Regions from separate parts of the Rhodococcus gannanensis genome, predicted to be linked through region 1. Evidence: riboswitches for the same ligand, from Rfam matches in the RefSeq annotation. Region 1 holds a riboswitch; the other holds the start of a gene.
The links. Region 1 has a riboswitch for cyclic di-AMP ahead of ACFSJG_RS12675 (C40 family peptidase). Riboswitches for the same ligand answer to the same signal wherever they lie in the genome.
Positions count from the first base shown of each region.

Region 2: linked by a shared signal. The riboswitch ahead of ACFSJG_RS00625 (transglycosylase family protein) and the one ahead of ACFSJG_RS12675 (C40 family peptidase) in region 1 are both predicted to bind cyclic di-AMP.

Region 1 covers NZ_JBHUFB010000010.1:363,865-368,226, forward strand. Annotated here, with positions in the region: gene ACFSJG_RS12670 (C40 family peptidase) at 22-1,065, opposite strand; gene ACFSJG_RS12675 (C40 family peptidase) at 1,292-1,861, opposite strand; cyclic di-AMP (ydaO/yuaA leader) riboswitch at 1,874-2,038, opposite strand; gene ACFSJG_RS12680 (DEDD exonuclease domain-containing protein) at 2,569-4,326, shown strand; gene ACFSJG_RS12685 (Lrp/AsnC family transcriptional regulator) at 4,334-4,362, shown strand, end outside.
Region 2 covers NZ_JBHUFB010000001.1:115,446-119,807, reverse strand. Annotated here, with positions in the region: gene ACFSJG_RS00640 (hypothetical protein) at 1-217, shown strand, start outside; gene ACFSJG_RS00635 (YccF domain-containing protein) at 217-624, shown strand; gene ACFSJG_RS00630 (glycosyltransferase 87 family protein) at 621-1,943, shown strand; cyclic di-AMP (ydaO/yuaA leader) riboswitch at 2,075-2,278, shown strand; gene ACFSJG_RS00625 (transglycosylase family protein) at 2,283-2,900, shown strand; gene ACFSJG_RS00620 (hypothetical protein) at 3,005-3,196, opposite strand; gene ACFSJG_RS00615 (helicase-associated domain-containing protein) at 3,257-4,362, shown strand, end outside.

The DNA of each region.
Region 1 (4,362 bases):
GCGCATCCTCCCGCTCGATGGTCAGTACCGACGGGCGCCGTAGAACGGATACGCGTCCAGCGGTGCCACCTTGACGGGCACACCGTAGGTCGACGCATGGACGATGTTGCCGTTGCCCGCATACATGCCGACGTGGGACGCGTCGTCGTAGTACAGGACGAGGTCGCCGGGCTGGAGGTCCGCCTTGCGCACGGGAACACCGGACGCGGCCTGCGCCTGACTCGAACGCGGCAGTGTCTTGCCGATCTGCCGGTACGCCCACACCATCAAGCCGGAGCAGTCGTAACCGTCGGGACCCGTGGCGCCCCACACGTAGGGCTTGCCGACCTGGGTGAGCGCCGCCTGGAGCGCGCTCGCGTTGGACCCGGGCACGAGGCCCTGCAGCACGATCGACGGGTCGTAACCCGGTGGGAACACAGAACCGGCGAGCTGGGCCTTCTCCGCACTGCTCAGCTCCGCGAACGCGGCGGTCACCTCGGCGATCTGTTCCTTCAGGTCGCTCTGAGTGCGCTGCAGGTCGTCGCTGATGACCCGGGCGTGTTCTGTCGCGGTCCTGGCGTCGTCGGCGGACCGGCGCGACGACTCCTCGGCCGCGGTCGCCACGTCGCTGGCGTCCTTGAACTCGCGTACCTGCGCGGCGGTGTCCGCGGACAGCACGCTGAGCGTCGACATCTGGTCGAGCAGTTGCTGCGGCGAATCGGAGATCATCACCGCGAACAGGCGGTTCACCCGGCCGCCCTGGTAATTGGCCGCCGTCAGCCGGTCGATGGCCGGCTGGAATCGGGCCATCTCCGCGCGGGCGGCGTCGAGGCGCTCGATGTCCTGCTGGTGGCGGGTCTCGGCATCACGCTGGACGGCCAGCTTCGAGTCGAGGTCGATCTGCGCGTTGTGCATCGCCTCTGCCGTCTGCTCGGACGTCCGGGAGAGCTCTGTGAGCCGTTCGAGTGCAGCAGTCGGGTTGTCGATCGCGGGATCGGCGCCTGCCGGTCCGGTGACGCCGGCGATCAGTGCGAAGGTGAGCACCCCGGTCGCGACTGCGGTCGACCGCTTTCTCAGTGACGCCACGAACCGGGTACTCCTGTTCTTCCTCGCGGAAAGGTCTCGGCAAGGTTACGGAACGGCATACGGCGGTGTCCACTCCGCCGGGACGACGTCACGTCGCCGCCAGGTGTGGGCCGTGAACGACTGTGGGCCCGGCGATCCTTCTCGGATCGCCGGGCCCACAGAGGCCGACACACACCCTGCGACACTTCCCCTGTCGCAGGGCACTCCTGTCGTGATGCCGGGTGCGTCAGTAGCGGCGCGCGCCGTCCATCGGCATCGAGGACAGCGGAACGCGCTTGACCGGGACACCGGAGGTGGCGGCGTGGATGACCTCACCGTTGCCGGCGTAGATGCCGGAGTGCGAGCCGCCGTAGAAGGAGACGACGTCGCCGGGCTGCAGGGCGTTGGCCGAGACCGGGGTGCCCGCGGCGGCCTGGTCGTAGCTGGTGCGGGGCAGGTTCAGTCCGGCCTGCTTGAACGCCCACTGGACCAGTCCGGAGCAGTCGAAGGCGTCCGGGCCGCTCGCACCGTACACATACGGGGCGCCGATCTTGCTGGCAGCGGCGTCGACAGCCTTCTGACCTGCGGTGATGATGGCGGCAGGGGCGGGCACGGGAGCGTCGGGGAACTGGGCCTGAAGCTGCTCGAGACCCGGGATCTCGATCGTCTGGGCGGGGACACCCGGGATGTCGAAGACGCCGACGCCGGGAACGGTGACGGGCTCGGCCATAGCCGGTGCGGCGGTTGCCGTGAGCGCGCCGAGGGTGAGGGTGCCGGCGACGGCGGCGCGTCGGGCCTTGGAGCTCAGTGTTGCCACGAAAGGAGGTGCCTTTCTTCCATTCCTCCGCCGACCGGGTTAGCTGACGGGTTCGGGCTGGGAAGATCAGCCCTACCCGTCGTCCCGCGCTGGCGCGCTCCGACGGGATTCACCCCAGATAACGGTGGGTTCCCGATTCGAGTCCCTCACGGGAGTTCGATTAGGCGGTACCTCGCGACGCCGCTCCGGTGTGGGGCGGCGAGACTCCGCAAGGTCTCGAGAAGATTACGAAAGCACCCCGGCGGTGTCGACTCACCGAACCGCCGAAAGCGGACATTTCGCCTATTTCGGGCTGCGTTCGGCAACTAGGCAGCACCTTCATCACGAACAGATAACGACCGACTGGTCTGCGTGCACTCGGCCGACCGGACGAGCCGGAGTGGAGGCACGAGCCCGTTGTCGGCCAGCACACCGAGAGCAACCCGTTCGTCCTGCTCAACACTCATCCGCGCAACAACACCCGACCGTGGGGTCTGCGTGGAGTCCGCGGCGTCTGGGTACCCGAGGAGCACCGTGACGACGCAGTCCTCGCACGCGGGGCCGCACACGGCGCATTCGCTGCAATCGACAATCACTGTGACCCTCGTCTCTTTCGGTCGTCCCGGGCGTTTTCCGGGCCTCGACACCCGCAAAGTAGCGCCGCCGTCCGACACGAACCGCGGGACGCGACCACGGTGAGGACCACCCCGACACTCCGCCGTCGGAGGATGTCGGTGCCGCGCCCTACTGTCCGGCCCGTGAGTTCCCGCGACGAGACGGCACGCCAGTTGGCGTTCGACGAACTGGACACCCCGCTGCGTGACACCACCTTCGTCGTCGTGGACCTCGAGACGACCGGCAGCAATGCGGGTGACGACGCGATCACCGAGATCGGCGCCGTCAAGATCCGCGGCGGCGAGGTCGTCGGAGAGCTGTCGACGCTCGTCGACCCGGGCCGGACGATGCCGCCCCACATCGTGCGCCTGACCGGGATCACCTCGGCGATGCTCGTCGACGCTCCGCGCATCGAGCAGGTGCTGCCGAGTTTCCTGGAGTTCGCGCGCGGCGCAGTCCTGGTGGCTCACAACGCACCGTTCGACATCGGCTTCCTCCGCGCCGCGACCACCCGGTGCGATCTCTCCTGGCCGCCGTTCCAGGTCCTGTGCACCGTGCGCCTGGCCAGGCGGGTCCTCTCCCGCGAGGAGGCACCCTCGGTCAAGCTGTCCGCACTGGCAGACCTGTTCCGGGTGTCCACCCGGCCCACACACCGGGCACTCGACGACGCCCGAGCCACCGTCGACGTCCTGCACGCCCTGATCGAGCGGGTGGGCAACCTGGGTGTGCACAGCTATCCGGAACTGGTCGACTACCTCCCGAACGTCTCCGCCGCCCAGCGCGGCAAGCGCGGCCTCGCCGCGCACCTGCCCCGAACGCCGGGTGTCTACCTCTTTCGCGGGCCCTCCGACGAGGCGCTGTACGTCGGGACGGCCGTCAACCTGCAACGGCGGGTCCGCGGCTACTTCACCGGTTCCGAGACCCGCCCGAGAATGAAGGAGATGGTCGCGCTCGCCACGCGCGTCGACCACGTCGAGTGCGCACACGGTCTCGAAGCCGGTGTCCGTGAGCTCCGACTGCTCGCGGCGCACGCGCCGCCGTACAACCGCCGTTCCAAGTTCCCGAAGCGCGCCTGGTGGATCACCCTCACCGACGAGGCGTTCCCCCGGCTCTCGGTGACCCGGCGCGCAGGTCCCGACGCGCTCGGACCGTTCGGCAACCGATCCGACGCCGCCGACGTCGCAGCCACGATCACCGAGGCGTGCCGTCTGCGGCACTGCACCCGAAAGATCAGACAGGACGCCGTTCACGGCCCTGACTGCCCCGACGACGCCGTCGGCGGCTGCCCGGCAGGCAGCACTCCCCAGTCCGCTGCCGCCTACGCGACGGCGGTCGCGCTGACGCGGAACCTGATCCGCGGCGCAACCGATGCCCCGCTGCGGGACCTGCGCACACGGATCGAGGACCTCGCGCTCGCCGAACTGTTCGAGAACGCGGCCCGGCTCCGCGACCGGACCGCCGCCCTCGCGAGCGCGCTGCGCCGCTGTCAGCGACTCGCGTCGGTCGCCGCGATCGAGGAACTCGTCGCCGCGCGCCCGAGAGAGGAAGGTGGATGGGAGTTCGCGGTGATCAGGTCCGGGCGGCTCGCGTCCGCCGGTGTCGCGCAGCGCGGCGTCGCGCCGATGCCCGTGGTCGACGCGCTCGTCCTCGCCGCCGAGACGGTCCTTCCCGAGGAGTCACCGCTGCGCGGCGCCATGGCCGACGAGGTGCGGTTGGTCGCGAACTGGCTCGACGCACCCGGCGTCAGGATCGTCCGAACCAGCGACGGCTACCGGGAACCCGCGCACGGCGCCGGTTCCTGGCAGCAGTGGTGCGCGCTTGCCCGAGGTGCGGGCGAATACGCTGAACGGGCACCGCACCCCCGTCACTAGGAGCGAGATGATCAACGCCATCGTCCTCATTCACGC
Region 2 (4,362 bases), on a different contig from region 1:
CACCCGGCCCGCGAGCGGGTTGCTGCTGTTCCGCATCGGCATCGCCCTGTTCTTCGCCGGCCTGCTGGCCGTCGTCGCGATCTTCGTCGTCTATGCGACCGGCCACACGCCCGGTCTCGCGCTGTACCTTGCGGCACTGCTGTGCCCCATCGGATTCCTCTTCGGCATCGGTTCCGCGCTGCGATCCGGCAGACGGTCCCGGGGACAGGACACGTGATGAGACTCGTCCTCAACATCATCTGGCTGGTGTTCGGCGGCCTGTGGCTGGCGCTGGGCTACTTCGTCGCCGGCGTGATCTGCTGCATCCTGATCATCACCATCCCGTTCGGCATCGCGGCATTCCGCATCGGCGTGTACGCGCTGTGGCCGTTCGGCAAGACCGTGGTGGAGAAACCGACCTCGGGTGTCGGATCGCTGATCGGCAACGTGATCTGGCTGGTCCTGTGCGGCATCTGGCTCGCGATCGGGCACGTGGTCACCGCGGTCGCGATGGCGATCACGATCATCGGGCTGCCCCTGGCCGTCGCGAACCTCAAGATGATCCCGATCTCGCTCATGCCGCTCGGCAAGGACATCGTCGACGTCGACGCCGTCCGACCGTCACAACCCGGCTTCGCCGGATGACGGCACCGCCCCGCACCGACCCGGTTGCGGGGCGGTCTCTCCCCTCGCACCGACTTTTCCTCGGTACCCTCGCGGCGCTCGCCGTCGCGGTCGTCGTTGCGCACGACCGCGTGGTGCCGTTCGCCCAACCGCTGTGGGGCCTGTTCCAGAACGGGCTCGACCTGCTGGTCTACCGCAGCGGTGGCGCGACCGTCTGGTCCGGTGCCGGGCTGTACGACCACGCACTGCACGGCGGGATGTGGTGGACGTATCCGGCGTTCTCGGCCGTGGTGTTCGCCCCGCTGCGACTGTTCTCACCGGGGATGACGGTGCTGCTCGGCGGCGTGGTCAACTTCGTCGCGCTGTACCTGATCGTGCTGCTGTGCTGGCGGCAGCTCGGCTACCGGACCGACCGGACCCTCCACGTCGCGACGGCGTTGCTGACGATCATCGTGACGTGGCTCGAACCGGTCCGGACCACGATCTGGCTCGGGCAGGTGAACCTGCTGCTGATGCTGCTGATCCTGTGGGACCTCGGGCGCCCGGAGGGGAGCCGGCTGCGCGGACTCGGGGTCGGCATCGCGGCGGGCGTCAAGCTGACGCCGGCACTGTTCGTCGTCCACCTCCTGCTCACCCGCCAGTGGCGGTCGGCCGCGGTCGCGATCGGAGGGTTCGCAGCGACGGTGGCGGTGGGATGTGTGGTGATCTTCTCCGACTCGTGGTCCTACTGGACGGGGGTCATCTGGCATTCGATCCGGATCGGCGAGACGCAGTGGCCCGCCAACCAGTCCGCGGCGGGTGTCATCGCCCGCATGCTGGATGTCGACGAGCCGCCCAGACTGCTGTGGCTCGCGGTCGCGGCTGTACTGGCGGCGCTCGGGCTGGCAGCGGCGTATCTGGCGCACCGCAGTGACCGGAAACTGCTCGCCGTGACGATGGTCGGACTGACGTCGTGTGCCGTCTCTCCGTTCTCCTGGGGCCACCACTGGGTGTGGTTCGTGCCTCTGCTGATCCTCGCGGTCGACCGCGCGCTGCGGTCCGCGCGGCCGACGGCATGGCTGGTGCCGGTGGTGCTGGCCGCTCCACTGCTGTCGTGGGCGCACGGGTACTCCGACGGGGTCTACGCGATCGGATTGTTCATGGTCCCGGCCCCCGATCCGCTCGTGCCGTTGTTCCAGTCGGTGTACCCGCTGACGTTCGTGGTGACCGCCGTCGTCGTCCTCGTGACGTGTGCCCGGGACCTTCGGAGAACCCCCAGGACGACACCACCCGAGTCGTGTGATGTGCCTCACATAACGGTTGAGTCACAGGGCGGTCTCGACCGAGCTGCAACGCCCTGACCAGCACAGACACCGCCCCGTTCCGGAAAACCGCAGGAAAACACGCCGTTCACCGAAGAGGTGACGCACCGCGATCGGCCACGTACGGTCATCAGCGGTCGGTGTTCCGACCAGTCCGGACCGCCGCGCCAAACCTTGTCCCGCGGAACGGATTCCCACAGAGAACACCAGGGACGAGGACGGGGGACCCACGTCCCCAGTGGACACCGGAAGGCGAGCACACGGCCTTCCTTGGGGTGAAGCCGCGACCTGCACCATCACGGAGCGATCACGGCCGGGCGACCTCTCAGCCCGAACCCGACAGCTGACCTCGCAGGCGCGTGCGGAGAGGAACCTCCCATGAGCGCTGGACGTCATCGCAAACCCACGAACACGCGCAAGAACGCCGCCAAGGTCGTCGTCACCACCGCGGTCTTCGGCGCAGCGGGCGCGGCCTTCGCGGCCCCCGCTGCCAACGCAGCTCCGGACTCCGACTGGGATCGGCTCGCGCAGTGCGAGGCCGGCGGCAACTGGGCCATCAACACCGGCAACGGCTACCAGGGTGGCCTGCAGTTCTCGCCGAGCACCTGGAACGCGCACGGCGGTGGCGAGTTCGCCGCGACGGCGAACCAGGCCAGCCGTGAGGAGCAGATCGTCGTGGCCGAGCGCGTCCTCGAATCGCAGGGTTGGGGCGCCTGGCCGTCGTGCTCCTCCAGCCTCGGCCTGACCAGCGGCGCGACCCAGCGCAGCACCCCGGCCGCCAAGGTCGAGACCCCGGCTCCCGCCCCGGCCGTCACCAGCGTCCCGACCACCGATGGTGCCGCCGACATCCTCGACTCGCTCGACAGCACCTTCGATGCCGTGAAGTCCCAGGTCGGCGTCGACCCGCAGATCGAGGCCCTCTACGAGCAGGCCAAGCTCAACCCGCAGGTCATCGACTTCCTCAAGAACCACCTGCCGCAGCTCGCCCAGGGCTGATCGCACACCACGGACAACGTCGAAGGCCCCGCACCCGGATTGGGTGCGGGGCCTTCGACGTTGTCCGGTCCGGCCGTGGGCCGGAAACTCGGCCGCCTACGGGGTCAGCGATTCACGACGGTGACGGGGTGCGTGTACGGCAGCTCCGAGACCGGAAGCGGGAACTCCATCTCCTCACCGAACGGGGACAGGCCACCGGATCGGGTCGACGAGAGCTCGGTGACGGCGTGGTCACCCTCCTTGATGTGCGAGGGCCAGCCGGGATCAACGTAGGACTTGCTCGAATTGTTAGCCACGAGGCCATTTTGACACCGACGCGTCATCGGGTACACCCCAGGTCTCTAATCTGATATGCGATGACCGACATCGATCCCGCCGACCAGCCCTACGCGCTGGCGACCTGGCTCGGCGAACGCAGCGACGCCGAGCTGGCCGAGCTGCTCGGACTGCGCCCCGACCTGGCGGTACCTCCGCCCGCGAACCTGTCCGTGCTGGCGTCGCGCGCAGAGCAGCGCGCATCGGTCCTGCGCGCGGCCGACGACCTCAGCGTGCTGGAACTCACGCTCGTCGGACTCCTGGCCCGCGACGGCGCGCTCGACTCCGGGGTCAGCCGGGAGCGGCTGGGTGAGCTCGTCGCGAGTCGTGCGCCTGCCCGCGCCGTCGATCGCGCGCTGACCGTGCTCCGGGATCGGGCGCTCGTCTGGGGGACGCGCCTGCTGCGGGTGACGCCCGCGGCACGCGAGGCCGTCGGCTGGCGAGTGGATCCGGCAACCACCGAGCTGACCGCCGAGCAGATCTCCGACGCGCTCGCCGCGCTCAGCGAGGACGAACGGCGACTGCTGACGACCCTCGCCACCAGCTCACCTATAGGCCGGACCCGGGACGCCGCACCGGGCACCTCACCCGACCGTCCGGTGCAGCGGCTCCTCGCGTCGGGTCTGCTCGTCTGGCTGGACGACCAGACCGTCGAACTGCCACACCAGGTGGGGCAGGTGCTGCGGGGCGAGACCGTCACCGATCCGGGCGCCCTGACACCGCCCGCGGTCCGCGGTCGCAAACGCCCGATCGCGGAGGTCAACGCCGCCGCCGCGGGCGAGGCGCTGGAACTGATCCGGCACTGCGAGGCGGTCCTCGCGACACTCGGCGACAGTCCCGCACCGACCCTGAAGGCAGGCGGACTCGGGGTCAGGGAGTCGCGGCGGCTCGCGAAGACCGTCGGGATCGACGACGGACGGGTGAGCCTGGTCCTGGAACTGCTCGCCGGCGCGGGTCTCGTCGCCAGCGGTGCGCCCGATCCCCTGCCCGCCTCGGACACCGGCGAGGACTACTGGGCGCCGACCCTCGTCGCCGACTCCTGGCTCGACGCGGACACCGCGCACCGGTGGCAGCTGCTCGCACAGACCTGGATCGACCTGCCGCGCCGACCGTGGACCGTCGGCCTGCGCGATCCGAACGACAAGCC